DNA from 3 places in the Streptomyces sp. NPDC101166 genome. Region 3 is predicted to be linked to each of the others. Evidence: riboswitches for the same ligand, from Rfam matches in the RefSeq annotation. Region 3 holds a riboswitch; each other region holds the start of a gene.
The links. A riboswitch is a leader RNA that binds a small molecule or an ion and turns the genes downstream of it on or off. The one in region 3 is predicted to bind thiamine pyrophosphate.
Positions count from the first base shown of each region.

Region 1: it holds a riboswitch for thiamine pyrophosphate, as region 3 does, so the genes downstream of both, ACIRS4_RS16940 (thiamine ABC transporter substrate binding subunit) here and thiC (phosphomethylpyrimidine synthase ThiC) in region 3, are expected to answer to the same signal.
Region 2: it holds a riboswitch for thiamine pyrophosphate, as region 3 does, so the genes downstream of both, thiO (glycine oxidase ThiO) here and thiC (phosphomethylpyrimidine synthase ThiC) in region 3, are expected to answer to the same signal.

Region 1 covers NZ_JBIWPF010000008.1:206,771-211,045, forward strand. The annotation lists gene ACIRS4_RS16930 (hypothetical protein) at 276-1,085, opposite strand; gene rlmN (23S rRNA (adenine(2503)-C(2))-methyltransferase RlmN) at 1,444-2,550, shown strand; TPP riboswitch at 2,578-2,683, shown strand; gene ACIRS4_RS16940 (thiamine ABC transporter substrate binding subunit) at 2,764-3,864, shown strand; gene ACIRS4_RS16945 (ABC transporter permease) at 3,909-4,275, shown strand, end outside.
Region 2 covers NZ_JBIWPF010000003.1:361,743-366,017, forward strand. The annotation lists gene ACIRS4_RS08465 (Rv2175c family DNA-binding protein) at 1-69, opposite strand, end outside; gene ACIRS4_RS08470 (NAD(P)/FAD-dependent oxidoreductase) at 144-1,385, opposite strand; gene ACIRS4_RS08475 (hypothetical protein) at 1,418-1,768, opposite strand; TPP riboswitch at 1,821-1,932, shown strand; gene thiO (glycine oxidase ThiO) at 1,930-3,102, shown strand; gene thiS (sulfur carrier protein ThiS) at 3,099-3,299, shown strand; gene ACIRS4_RS08490 (thiazole synthase) at 3,303-4,097, shown strand; gene pknB (Stk1 family PASTA domain-containing Ser/Thr kinase) at 4,229-4,275, shown strand, end outside.
Region 3 covers NZ_JBIWPF010000007.1:116,413-120,687, reverse strand. The annotation lists gene ACIRS4_RS14920 (SsgA family sporulation/cell division regulator) at 12-458, shown strand; gene ACIRS4_RS14915 (YibE/F family protein) at 589-2,307, opposite strand; TPP riboswitch at 2,380-2,568, shown strand; gene thiC (phosphomethylpyrimidine synthase ThiC) at 2,561-4,275, shown strand, end outside.

The DNA of each region.
Region 1 (4,275 bases), on a different contig from region 3:
TTTCCCGACTTCGTCAAGAGCCCGCGTACGGCGCGGGCGTCGCGCCGCCTCTGAGGCTGCGGACGGAGGGGTGGAAAGCCCTCGGTGACTGGGGCGGTCGGCTTCACGGCTTTAGGCAGCCACAATGGGGCGAGCCTCTAAGCCCATGACCCAACGTCGGGCTTTACCGAGCAGGTCCACAGACCGCCCGACGCGTCGGAAGCTCACGGGGTCATGATCACTCGCCCCAAAGCAGATCCAGCCCAAAGCCGCTCCGCCGACCTTAGTCCCATCACTTACGGCCTGAATTTCTCAGTCCCAATCACAGGAATTACCCCTTCGCCATCAAGGGTTTTGAGAGTTCCCAGAAGGTTCCCCTGTGCCCAGCTATTCCAAGATTTTGCGATCAAGTTGTAGGAGGCTCGGCGTCCGCCGCTCGTTCCGAGTAGTACGCGATCCCGAAAAAATCGATTTCTGAGCACGAGGCGAGGGTCTTTCGCGTCCATATTGGCGCCAGAGATCAGGCCATTGGCCCAATCTTCGATCTTGTCTGCATGCTCGGTGCGTGCTGCTTGAGCCAGCACGACTAGGTGAGTCGGCTGGTTGATTCCCGAGGCCCGATATGCTGCGGCAGCAATAGGTGCCAGGGTAGTCAGTTCTGGCCAGGCCGCAACGGCTCGGAGGATGTCTGAAGTGGCAGCTTTCGTATCGTAGAAACCGTCGAATAGGGTGACCGGATCCCACATTCTATACATTTGTCCCATGATTCGGGCCGCTGCGGCCACGATTACTCTATGCGGAATCTTGAGGAGCTGTGCTGCTTGTCGACGATGCCCTGAGTCGAGCACGTCAAATGTTTCTGCTTCACAGTTAGGGATGACGAGCATCTCGATCGAAACGCCTGAAATTTTGATGCCCATAAGTCGATGCTGCCCGTCGAGTAGCATTCCATTTTTGTCGAATGCGATTCCCTGATGAGTAGTTCTCCATGCTCCACTCGACATCGCTTTAGCGTACCGCTCGTACACGGTGTCAGAAAGAACTCGATTGTGCTGTGGATTGCAGTGAGTCAACCAGACCTCGGCCATTTCTGGCGTGATGGTCATGTGCTTGGGTCCGATTGGCAGAGCTGGGAGATCGATCATGCTTTGCCTGCAATCCCTTCGTGTAGATATACCGAAGGGATGATCTCATGTCCCTAGGTGCGGATCGGGTGATTGTATGCAATTGCTAGAGTGGAGCTTCTGTCTGGATGAGTTTTTGGTAAATCGCGCAAACGGCGACACTTTTTCGGCTCTTTTATTTCGTTCTTGATCGAAGTTGCACTGTGTAATGACTGAGACTGCTGGGCCGTCTCGGGGCCGTCCGAAGCCGACCAACGCTGACAGTCGGCACCCGAGGGTGACCACCCCCACCCCGCTCTGGCCTGGGGCCCCGGCGATGATCTGCCACACTGGTCGTGTTATGCCTGCACCCGGAGAACTCACATTCGTCGCCCCCCGTGGAGCCAAGAAGCCGCCGCGGCATCTTGCCGATCTCTCGCCCGCCGAGCGGAAGGAGGCGGTGGCGGAGATCGGTGAGAAGCCGTTTCGGGCGAAGCAGCTGTCGCAGCACTACTTCGCGCGGTACGCGCACGAGCCGGCGGAGTGGACCGACATCCCCGCCGGGGCGCGGGAGAAGCTGCGGGAGGCGTTGCTTCCCGAGCTGATGACCGTCGTACGGCATCTGTCGACCGACCAGGGCACGACCCGCAAGACGCTGTGGCGGCTGTTCGACGGGACGCTCGTGGAGTCGGTGCTGATGCGCTACCCCGACCGGGTGACCATGTGCATCAGCTCGCAGGCCGGCTGCGGGATGAACTGCCCGTTCTGCGCGACCGGGCAGGCCGGGCTCGACCGGAACCTGTCCACCGCCGAGATCGTGCACCAGATCGTGGACGGGATGAGGGCGCTGCGCGACGGGGAGGTCCCCGGTGGGCCGGCCCGGCTGTCCAACATCGTCTTCATGGGCATGGGCGAGCCGCTCGCCAACTACAAGCGGGTCGTCGGCTCCATCCGCGCGCTCACCGACCCCACCCCCGACGGGCTCGGGCTGTCGCAGCGCGGGATCACCGTGTCCACCGTCGGGCTGGTGCCGGCCATCCACCGGTTCTCCGACGAGGGCTTCAAGTGCCGCCTCGCCATCTCGCTGCACGCTCCCGACGACGAGCTGCGCGACACCCTCGTCCCCGTGAACACGCGGTGGAAGGTGCGCGAGGTGCTCGACGCCGGGTTCGAGTACGCCGAGAGGTCCGGGCGGCGCCTGTCCATCGAGTACGCGCTGATCCGCGACATCAACGACCAGGCCTGGCGCGGCGACCGGCTCGGCCGGATGCTCAAGGGCCGGCCCGTGCACGTCAACCTCATCCCCCTGAACCCGACGCCCGGGTCCAAGTGGACCGCGTCCCGACCGGAGGACGAGAAGGCGTTCGTCGAGGCGATCGCGGCGCACGGCGTGCCCGTCACCATCCGGGACACCCGGGGCCAGGAGATCGACGGGGCCTGCGGCCAGCTCGCGGCCACCGAGCGGTAGTCTGTTCCCGGACAACTTCATGCCTTCGTATTCCGACAGGGGAGCGCCACAGCGCTGAGAGTGCGGCACCGGCCGCAGACCCTCTGAACCTCGCCCAGGTCATTCTGGGTAGGAAGTTCGGTCATCACTCGAGCTGTTGCGCCCTGCCCGGGCACCCTTGGTGGATCCCGGGCAGGGCCGCGTCTTCTCCTGGTCAACCCCAGGAGGAATCCAGTGCACACCAGGACGTTCGTGGCCGCGGCCGTGGGCCTCGGTCTCGTCACGCTGTCCGCTTGCGGGTCGTCGTCGTCCGGCGACGGCGGATCGGGCGGCGACGCCGGGTCCGGCGGCGGCTCCAAGACCGTCACCCTCGTGAGCCACAGCTCGTGGTCCGTCTCCAAGAACGTGCTCGCCGACTTCGAGAAGCGGTCCGGCTACAAGGTGCGCGTCCTGGAGGACGGCGACGCCGGGCAGGCCGTCAACAAGGCGATCCTCACCAAGGACAACCCGCAGGGCGACGTCTTCTTCGGCGTCGACAACACCCTGCTCTCCCGCGCCCTCGACAACGATCTGTTCCAGTCGTACGAGGCCAAGGGCCTCGACCAGGTGGGCGCCGAGTACCGGCTCGACGCGGACAAGCACCGGGTCACCCCCGTCGACCACGGCGACATCTGCGTCAACTACGACAAGAAGTACTTCGCCGACCACGACCTGGCCCCGCCCGCCTCCCTCGACGACCTGGTCAAGCCCGCCTACAAGAACCTCCTGGTCACCGAGAACGTCTCCACCTCCTCGCCCGGCCTCGGCTTCCTGCTGGGCACCGCCGCGCGGTACGGCGACGGCGGCTGGGAGGGCTACTGGAAGAAGCTCCGGGCCAACGGCGTGAAGGTCGTCGACGGCTGGGAGCAGGCCTACAACGAGGAGTTCTCCGGTTCGGCCGGCGGCAGGAAGGCCGGCGCCGACCGGCCGCTCGTCGTCTCCTACGCCTCCTCGCCGCCCGCCGAGGTGATCTACGCCCAGCCGAAGCCCGCCGACGCCCCGACCGGCGTCGCGGCCGGCACCTGCTTCCGGCAGGTCGAGTTCGCGGGGCTGCTGAGCAACGCGAAGAACAGCGCGGGCGGCAAGGCGCTGATCGACTTCCTGCTGTCGAAGGAGTTCCAGCAGGACATGCCGCTCAACATGTTCGTCTACCCGGTGGTCAAGGGCGCCGCCGTGCCGGCCGAGTTCACGAAGTACGGGCCCGCCGCGAAGGACCCCGAGACCATGGACCCGGCGAAGATCGCCGAGAACCGCGACCAGTGGGTCAAGTCGTGGACCTCGCTCGTACTGAAGTAGCCCCGGCCAGGAGGCGCTCGCAGAACGCGGCGCGGCTCGGGCTCATGGCCCTGCCCGTCGCGTTCTTCGGGGTCTTCTTCGCCTGGCCCGTGGCCGCGATCGTCGCGCGCGGGCTCGACGTCGACGGCGCATGGCGCTTCGGCCGTCTCCTCGACGTGCTCGGGCAGTCCGACATCCGGCACGTCCTGTGGTTCACCCTTTGGCAGGCGCTCGCCTCCACCGCGCTGACCCTGCTCGTGGCGCTGCCGGGGGCGTACGTCTTCGCCCGCTTCTCCTTCCCGGGCAAGGAGGTACTGCGGGCCGTCGTCACCGTCCCGTTCGTGCTGCCGACGGTCGTCGTCGGCACGGCGTTCCTGGCGCTCGTCGGGAGGGGCGGGCTGCTCGACGAGTTGTGGGGCGTACGGCTGGACA
Region 2 (4,275 bases), on a different contig from region 3:
CTCTGCGATGTCGGGCAGGGTGAGCCAGGCGGGGACGAGAGCATCGATCTTTGCGTCAATCTCGGTCACGGGGTCAAGGGTAGGCGCTCGGGCCGGGTGGCCGCGATGGCTCCCCCCGCCCGAGCGCGGCGCTCCCGGGAAGATCAGGCAATCGCGTTCTTCAGCGGACGGGACGGGTCCGCCAGCACGCCCGCGTCCATGCGGCTGCCCGCCTCGATCAGCCGCCTGCCCTGTGCCAGATCCCGAGGGCGGCCCACGGCCAGAAGGGCGACCAGGTGCTCGTCGCGCAGCCAGCACACGCTCCAGGCCGGTCCCGCCGGGTCGCCGCGCCACACCATGCGGTCGGCGGCGCCGTGGTGGCCTGCGTACTGGACGAAGCGGCCGAACTGCTCGGACCAGAAGTACGGCACCGGGTCGTAGGCCTCCAGGGGCTCCCCGGTGGGCTCGCCGAGGATGTTGGCGGCGACCGTGCGCGGGCCCTGGAGGGCGTTGTCCCAGTGGTGGACGAGGAGCCGTTCGCCGTAGCGCGCCGAGGGGAAGGAGGCGCAGTCGCCGACCGCGTACACGTCCGGCACGCTGGTGCGCAGATGGGCGTCGGCGAGGACCTCGCCGTGCGCGCCGAGCTCGATGCCGGAACCGGCCAGCCAGGCGGTGGCGGGGCGGGCGCCGATGCCGACCACGACGGCGCCGGCGGGCAGCCGCGATCCGTCGTCGAGGACGACCTCGCCGGGTTCGACGCGCTCCACGCGTGCGCGGGTGCGCAGTTCGGCGCCGCTGTCGGCGTACCAGCCGGCCATCGGGGCGGCGACCTCGGCGGGCAGGGCGCCCGCGAGCGGCCGGTCGGCGGCCTCGACGACGGTGACGGCGCAGCCGGCGTCGCGGGCGGCGGTGGCGAACTCCGCGCCGATCCAGCCGGCGCCGACGACCACGACGTCGTGTTGCCGGGCGAGGACGGGCCGCAGCCGTTCGGCGTCGTCCAGGGTGCGCAGCAGATGGACGCCGGGCACGCCCTCCGCGCCGGGCAGCCGGATCGGTTCGGCGCCGGTGGCGAGGACCAGGACGTCGTAGGGGACCGGGCCGGCCTCGGTGTCCAGGACGTGCTCGGCGGGGCGCAGGCCGAGCGCCTCGCTGCCGAGCCGCAGGCCGATGCCGAGGCCGTCGAAGTCGACGTCGAAGGCGGAGCCCTCGGCCTTGCCGAGCAGGACCGCCTTGGACAGCGGCGGCCGGTCGTAGGGTTGATGGGGTTCGGCGCCGATCAGCGTCACCGTCCCGTCGAAGCCCTGCTCGCGCAGGGCGACCGCGGTCTGCACCCCGGCCATGCCCGCGCCGACGACGACCACGCGCCGCCCGGCCGTACCGACTTCGTCCCGTCTCTGCTCGCTCACCTGATCACCTTAGACAACTGACGGATTGTCAGTCAGCCGTCGTGCTCCGTGACCTGCTCCACAACGCTCGTCCCGCTGCCGGGCTGCGACTCCCACTCCCATGTCTCGTCGAGGCGGACCCGGCCGTCGGCCAGCTCCACCACCGTCGACACGCAGTGCCCCGAGGACGTCGTCCCGTCGTGCTTGAGCTGTACGTACCGGAAGTCGAGCCGGTCCCCGATACGGGTACCCACCAGATGCCCTCTCACGACGTCGCCGCCCGCGTAGTCCGCCCAGATCACACCGTCGCGCTCGTGGTACGAGAAGCGGGTGCGGGTGCCGACCTGGCCGGGGGCCTGGTCGGCGACGGGGGCGAGGACGAGACCGTCGAGCGAGGGCGGCACGGGGTGGGACTCCCTTACTGAGACATACGAGGCCGGGCTAGGGTGGCCAACCTAGAGCACTCGCGGGAGCCCGGACGCACCGGGCTGAGAGGGAGGCTGGCGGCCTCCGACCGTACGAACCTGATCCGGGTCATGCCGGCGAAGGGAGGGGCTGGACGCCCATGTCCGCACGTACGTCAGACGTCCTCGTCGTCGGGGGCGGAATCATCGGCCTGGTCACGGCGTGGCGGGCCGCGCAGCGCGGTCTGGTGACCGCGGTGGTGGATCCCGAGCCGGGCGGCGGGGCCGCGCGGGTGGCCGCCGGGATGCTGGCCGCCGTCACCGAACTGCACCACGGCGAGCAGACGCTGCTCGGCCTGAACGTGGAATCGGCGCGCCGCTACCCGGAGTTCGCGGCCGAGCTGAGCGACCTCACCGGTCACGACCTCGGCTACCGGCGCTCGGGCACCCTCGCGGTGGCGCTGGACGCCGACGACCGGGCCCATCTGCGTGAACTGCACACCCTGCAGCAGCAGTCGGGGCTCACGTCACAGTGGCTGTCGGGGCGGGAGTGCCGGCGACTGGAGCCGATGCTCGCGCCGGGCGTGCGCGGCGGGCTGCGCGTGGACGGCGACCACCAGATCGATCCGCGGCGGCTGGCGGGTGCGCTGGTGGTCGCGTGCGAGCGGGCGGGCGTGGTCTTCCACCGCCGCTGGGCCGAGCGGCTGTCCGTGGGGTCGGTGGGGGGCGGCCGGGCCGACGGGGTCGTCACGGACGACGGGACGGCGCTGAAGGCGGGGCAGGTGGTGCTCGCGGGCGGGAGCCTGAGCGGGCGGCTCGCGGGGGTGCCGCGGGAGCTGCTGCCGCCGGTGCGGCCGGTGAAGGGGCAGGTGCTGCGGCTGGCCGTGCCGCCCCGGTACGCGCCGTTCCTGAGCCGCACGGTGCGGGCCGTGGTGCGCGGCAGCGACGTCTACCTGGTGCCGCGGGAGAACGGCGAGCTGGTCGTCGGCGCGACGAGCGAGGAGCTGGGCTGGGACACGACGGTGACGGCGGGCGGCGTCTACGAGCTGCTGCGCGACGCCCATGAGCTGATCCCCGGGATCAGTGAACTGCCGCTGACGGAGACGCGCGCGGGGCTGCGTCCCGCGTCGCCGGACAACGCGCCGCTGCTCGGGCCGAGCGGTCTGGACGGGCTGCTGCTGGCCACCGGTCACCACCGCAACGGCGTGCTGCTCACCCCGGTGACCGGGGACGTGCTGGCGCATGTCCTGACCACGGGCGAACTGCCCGACATGGCCCGCCCGTTCACACCCCGGCGCTTCGGCGCCGCCGCACTCTCGGAGCAGCCCGCATGAACATCCACGTCAACGGCGAGCGGCGGGACGTCGCCGCCGGCACCGCGCTCGACGCCATCGTACGGTCCCTGACGGCGGCGCCCTCCGGGGTGGCGGCCGCGCTGAACGAGACCGTCGTCCCGCGCGCGCGGTGGGCCGCCACGGCCCTCGCCGAGGGGGACCGGGTGGAAGTCCTCACGGCCGTCCAGGGAGGCTGAACCATGACCGACGATCCCCTCGTCCTCGGCGGCACGACGCTGTCGTCCCGCCTGATCATGGGCACGGGCGGCGCGCCCAGCCTGGAGGTGCTGGAGCGGGCGCTGGTCGCGTCCGGGACCGGGCTGACGACGGTCGCGATGCGCCGGGTGGACCCTTCGGTGCACGGGTCGGTGCTGTCGGTGCTCGACCGGCTCGGGATACGGGTGCTGCCGAACACGGCGGGCTGCTACACGGCCGGGGAGGCGGTGCTGACGGCGCGGCTGGCGCGGGAGGCGCTGGGGACGGACCTGGTGAAGCTGGAGGTCATCGCGGACGAGCGGACGCTGCTGCCGGATCCGGTGGAGCTGCTCGACGCGGCGGAGACGCTCGTCGACGACGGGTTCACGGTGCTGCCGTACACCAACGACGATCCGGTGCTGGCGCGGAAGCTGGAGGACGTGGGGTGCGCCGCGGTGATGCCGCTGGGCTCGCCGATCGGGTCCGGGCTCGGGATCCGCAACCCGCACAACTTCCAGCTGATCGTCGAGCACGCGCGTGTGCCGGTGATTCTGGACGCGGGGGCCGGTACGGCGTCGGATGTGGCGCTGGCGATGGAGCTGGGGTGTGCGGGGGTGATGCTGGCGTCGGCGGTGACGCGGGCGGCGGATCCCGAGCGGATGGCCCGCGCGATGCGGGCGGGGGTGGAGGCGGGCCGGCTGGCCCGGCTGGCGGGGCGGATTCCCCGGCGGTACTTCGCCACGGCGTCTTCTCCCGCGGAGGGCTTGGCCGTGCTGGATCCGGAGCGTCCCGCGTTCTGATCGCTCCGCCCGGGCGGAGCGTCGGGCTGCGGCTCCGGGGCAGGTCCGCGCTCATGGCATGCGTCACAGGTCCGCTGCAGTGCGGTGGCGGGTGGGGTGGGGGTGTCGGTGCGGGCTCGTAGACTCGCTGCGTGGACACGACCCTTCAGGACCCTCTGGTCGGGCAGGTGCTCGACGG
Region 3 (4,275 bases):
GGGATAAGGCGATGCGCGAGTCCGTGCAGGCAGTACAGGCAGAGGTCATGATGAGCTTCCTCGTCTCCGAGGAGCTCTCGTTCCGTATCCCGGTCGAGCTGGGTTACGAGACCTGCGATCCCTACGCCGTGCGGCTCACCTTTCACCTGCCCGGTGATGCCCCGGTGACCTGGGCGTTCGGGCGGGAGCTGCTGGTCGACGGGGTGGGCAGACCATGCGGTGAGGGCGATGTGCGGGTCTCGCCCCTCGACCCCGGATCGCTCGGCGAGGTCCTGATCCGGCTTCAGGTGGGCAGTGACCAGGCGGTGTTCCGTTCGTCCACCGCCCCGCTCGTGGCCTTCCTCGACCGCACCGACAAGCTCGTCCCGCTGGGCCAGGAAGGCGCGCTCGCCGACTTCGACGCCCATCTCGACGAGGCTCTGGACCGGATCCTGGCGGAGGAACAGAGCGCCGGCTGAAGCGTCGCGCCGGGGAGGGCGACGGACGCTTCAGCGCGGGGAGGGGTTGTGCAGGAACGTTCCCTCGGGGCGATGGGGGGGCGCGGGCGCCCGAGGCACGTGGACGACGGCGTCGGGCGGCCGGCCCCGGTCAGCGCTTGCGGCGCCGGCCCCTGCCGCTCCGAGCAGGCGCGGGCGCCGTTCCCGCGGCCGCGGTGGCCGCCTCTGAAGGCCTCGCCTCCGGGACCGCCGCGCCCGCCGAACCCGGCCCGGGCCGGTCGGCCGAGACCACGAGGGCCGCGAGCGCCGTCGTCACCGGGACCGAGGCGACCAGGCCGATCGAGCCCACCAGCGTGCGCACGATCTCCTCGGCGACCAGCTCACTGTTGGCGACCGTGCCGACGCTGCTCTGCGCGATCGAGAAGAGCAGCAGCAGCGGCAGCGCGGCACCGGCGTAGGCGAGGACGAGGGTGTTGACCACGGACGCGATGTGGTCACGGCCGATGCGGATGCCGGCCCGGTACAGCCCGCGCCATCCCATCGAGGGGTTGGCCTCGTGCAGTTCCCAGACCGCGGAGGTCTGGGTGACCGTCACGTCGTCCAGAACGCCGAGCGAACCGATGATGATGCCGGCGAGCAGCAGACCGCTCATGTCGATCGACGGGTACAGGCCGTGGATCAACCCGGTGTTGTCGTCCGTGTTGCCCGTCAGCGCCGCCCAGTCGACGAACCAGGACCCGAGCACGCCGATCAGCAGCAGGGAGATGAGCGTGCCGAGCACGGCCACGGAGGTGCGGGCCGACAGACCGTGGCACAGGTAGAGGGCGATCAGCATGATGGCGCTCGACCCGACCACCGCGACGGCCAGGGGGTTCGACCCCTGAAGGATGGCGGGCAGGACGAAGAAGTTGAGCACCAGGAAGCTGATGGCCAACGCGACCAGCGCCATGACGCCCCGCAGTCGCCCGACCACCACGACGGCGACCGCGAAGATCCCGGCCAGCAGTCCCATCGGCAGCATGCGGTTGACGTCGGTTACCGAGTACTGCAGGTCCTTCGGCGCGGAGGGTTCGTAGGCGACCACGACCTTCTGACCCTGTTCCAGCTGCCGTGTCTGGTCCGGTTGGACGATCTCCGTGAAGGTACGGCCCTTGTCCTTGCCGGTGTCCACCCGGATCGTGGCCCGTTTGCAGGTTCCCTTCGCCTGTTGTTGCGCGGAGGAGCCCTCGGCCGTGGAGGTGTCTCCGGTCGGGGCCTCGCCCGAGGCGTTCACCGAGGAACAGCTCACGCTCTCGATCCTGGTGACCGTCGCCTGGTGGGTCTGCCGGTCGAAGCCCACCCCGGTGCGCTCGTGCGGCGGGGCGCCGCCGGGCCACAGCACGACCAGCCCGGCGAGCACGGCCACCGCGAACGGGATCAGGACGGCGGCGATGACCTTGCGCAGATGCCGGGAGACGGGGGCAGCCGGCCCGTGGCTGTGACTGTGCGAATGCCCATGCCCACCGCCCGGCCCGTGGCCGCCCGCGCCGTGATCACCCGGACCGCGACCGCCCGCGCCATGATCACCCGGCCCGTGGCCGCCGGGACCGTGATCCCCCGGCCCGTGGCCGCCAGGGCCGTGACGGTGGTCGTCCTGACGGTGACGGTCCGGTCCGCGGTCGTCGTCCGTCCCCGGCCCGCGGCCGCCCGGCGGGTGCGACTCGCCGAAGTCGGGGCCCCCTCTGCCGTGTCCGTACCCCTGATCCCGCCCGTTGCCGAAGTCGCGGTCGTCGCCAGGACCAGGGCCGTTGCCGGGCCCGGTGCCGTTACGGCCGCCCGGCCGGCGAGACGGCTCCGGTGGCGGATACGGAGGCTGGTGCGTCGTGGTCACCGACCGATCATCGCAAGAACCACTGGGGCCCACTGTTCACCGCGCCACACATGCCGCTAGCGTGGAGGCACCTTTTGTACACGCGGGAGCTCGGAGCACCGGGCTGAGAGGGCGCTGACCTCCGTCTTCGCGATGTTTCACGTGGAACGTCACCACCACGAGTGATGTGTCACACGAAACGTCGGCAGACGGCAATCGCTGCGTCGACCGCTGAACCTGTTACCGGGTAATGCCGGCGTAGGGAGTAGGTCTCATGACCAACAAGGACGCACGCACGCCTGCCTCCACGCAGATCTCCTCCGAGGTCTCCGTCGACGGGGAGGCCGGGAAGTCCATCGGCTGGCACAAGGCGTATGTCGAGGGCAGCCGCCCCGACCTGCGGGTACCGGTCCGTCAAGTGCACCTCACCAACGGCGATTCGGTCACGCTGTACGACACCTCCGGTCCGTACACCGATCCGCTCGTCGACACCGACGTCCGCCGCGGGCTGCCCCCGCTGCGGGAGAACTGGATCATCGCCCGAGGCGACACCGAGGAGTACGCGGGCCGCCCCGTCCGTCTCGAGGACGACGGCGTGAAGCACACCTCGCCGCGCGGTGGCCTGCGCAACCTCGACGCGGTCTTCCCCGGGCGACCGCGGCTTCCGCGTCGCGCCCGGGCCGGCGAGGCGGCCACCCAACTCGCCTACGCCCGGCGGGGGGAGATCACGCCCGAGATGGAGTATGTGGCCATCCGGGAGAACGTGGCGCCGGAGATCGTCCGCGAGGAGATCGCAGCGGGCCGCGCGGTGCTGCCCGCCAATGTCAACCACCCGGAGATCGAGCCGATGATCATCGGCAAGAGGTTCCTGGTGAAGGTCAACGCCAACATCGGCAACTCGGCGGTGACGTCCTCCATCGAGGAAGAGGTCGAGAAGATGACCTGGGCGACCCGGTGGGGCGCCGACACGGTCATGGACCTGTCCACCGGCCGGAACATCCACACCACGCGCGAGTGGGTGCTGCGCAACTCCCCCGTTCCGATCGGCACGGTGCCGCTCTACCAGGCGCTGGAGAAGGTCGACGGCAAGGCCGAGGAACTGACCTGGGAGATCTACAAGGACACGGTCATCGAGCAGGCCGAGCAGGGCGTGGACTACATGACCGTCCACGCGGGCGTCCGTCTCCCGTACGTCCCCCTGACGGCGAACCGCAAGACCGGGATCGTCTCCCGCGGTGGATCGATCATGGCCGCGTGGTGTCTGGCGCACCACAAGGAATCGTTTCTCTACGAGAACTTCGAGGAACTCTGCGAGATCCTCGCGGCCTACGACGTCACGTACTCGCTGGGCGACGGTCTGCGTCCCGGCTCGATCGCGGACGCCAACGATGCAGCGCAGTTCGCGGAGTTGAGGACGCTCGGGGAACTCAACCGGATCGCGAAGCGTTTCCATGTACAGACGATGATCGAGGGCCCGGGCCATGTCCCGATGCACAAGATCAAGGAGAACATCGACCTTCAGCAGGAGATCTGTGATGAAGCTCCGTTCTATACGCTCGGCCCGCTGACGACGGACGTCGCCCCGGCGTACGACCACATCACCTCAGGCATCGGCGCCGCCATGATCGCCTGGTGGGGCACGGCCATGCTCTGCTACGTCACGCCCAAGGAGCACCTGGGCCTGCCCAACCGGGACGACGTCAAGACCGGCGTCATCACGTACAAGATCGCCGCCCATGCGGCCGACCTCGCCAAGGGGCACCCCGGAGCCCAGGAATGGGACGACGCCTTGTCCGACGCCCGTTTCGAGTTCCGCTGGGAGGACCAGTTCAACCTGGCCCTCGACCCGGACACCGCCCGTGAGTTCCACGACGAGACGCTGCCGGCGGAGCCGGCCAAGACGGCTCACTTCTGCTCGATGTGCGGGCCGAAGTTCTGCTCGATGAAGATCAGCCAGAGCATCACCGAGCGGTTCGGCGGCGCGTCGGC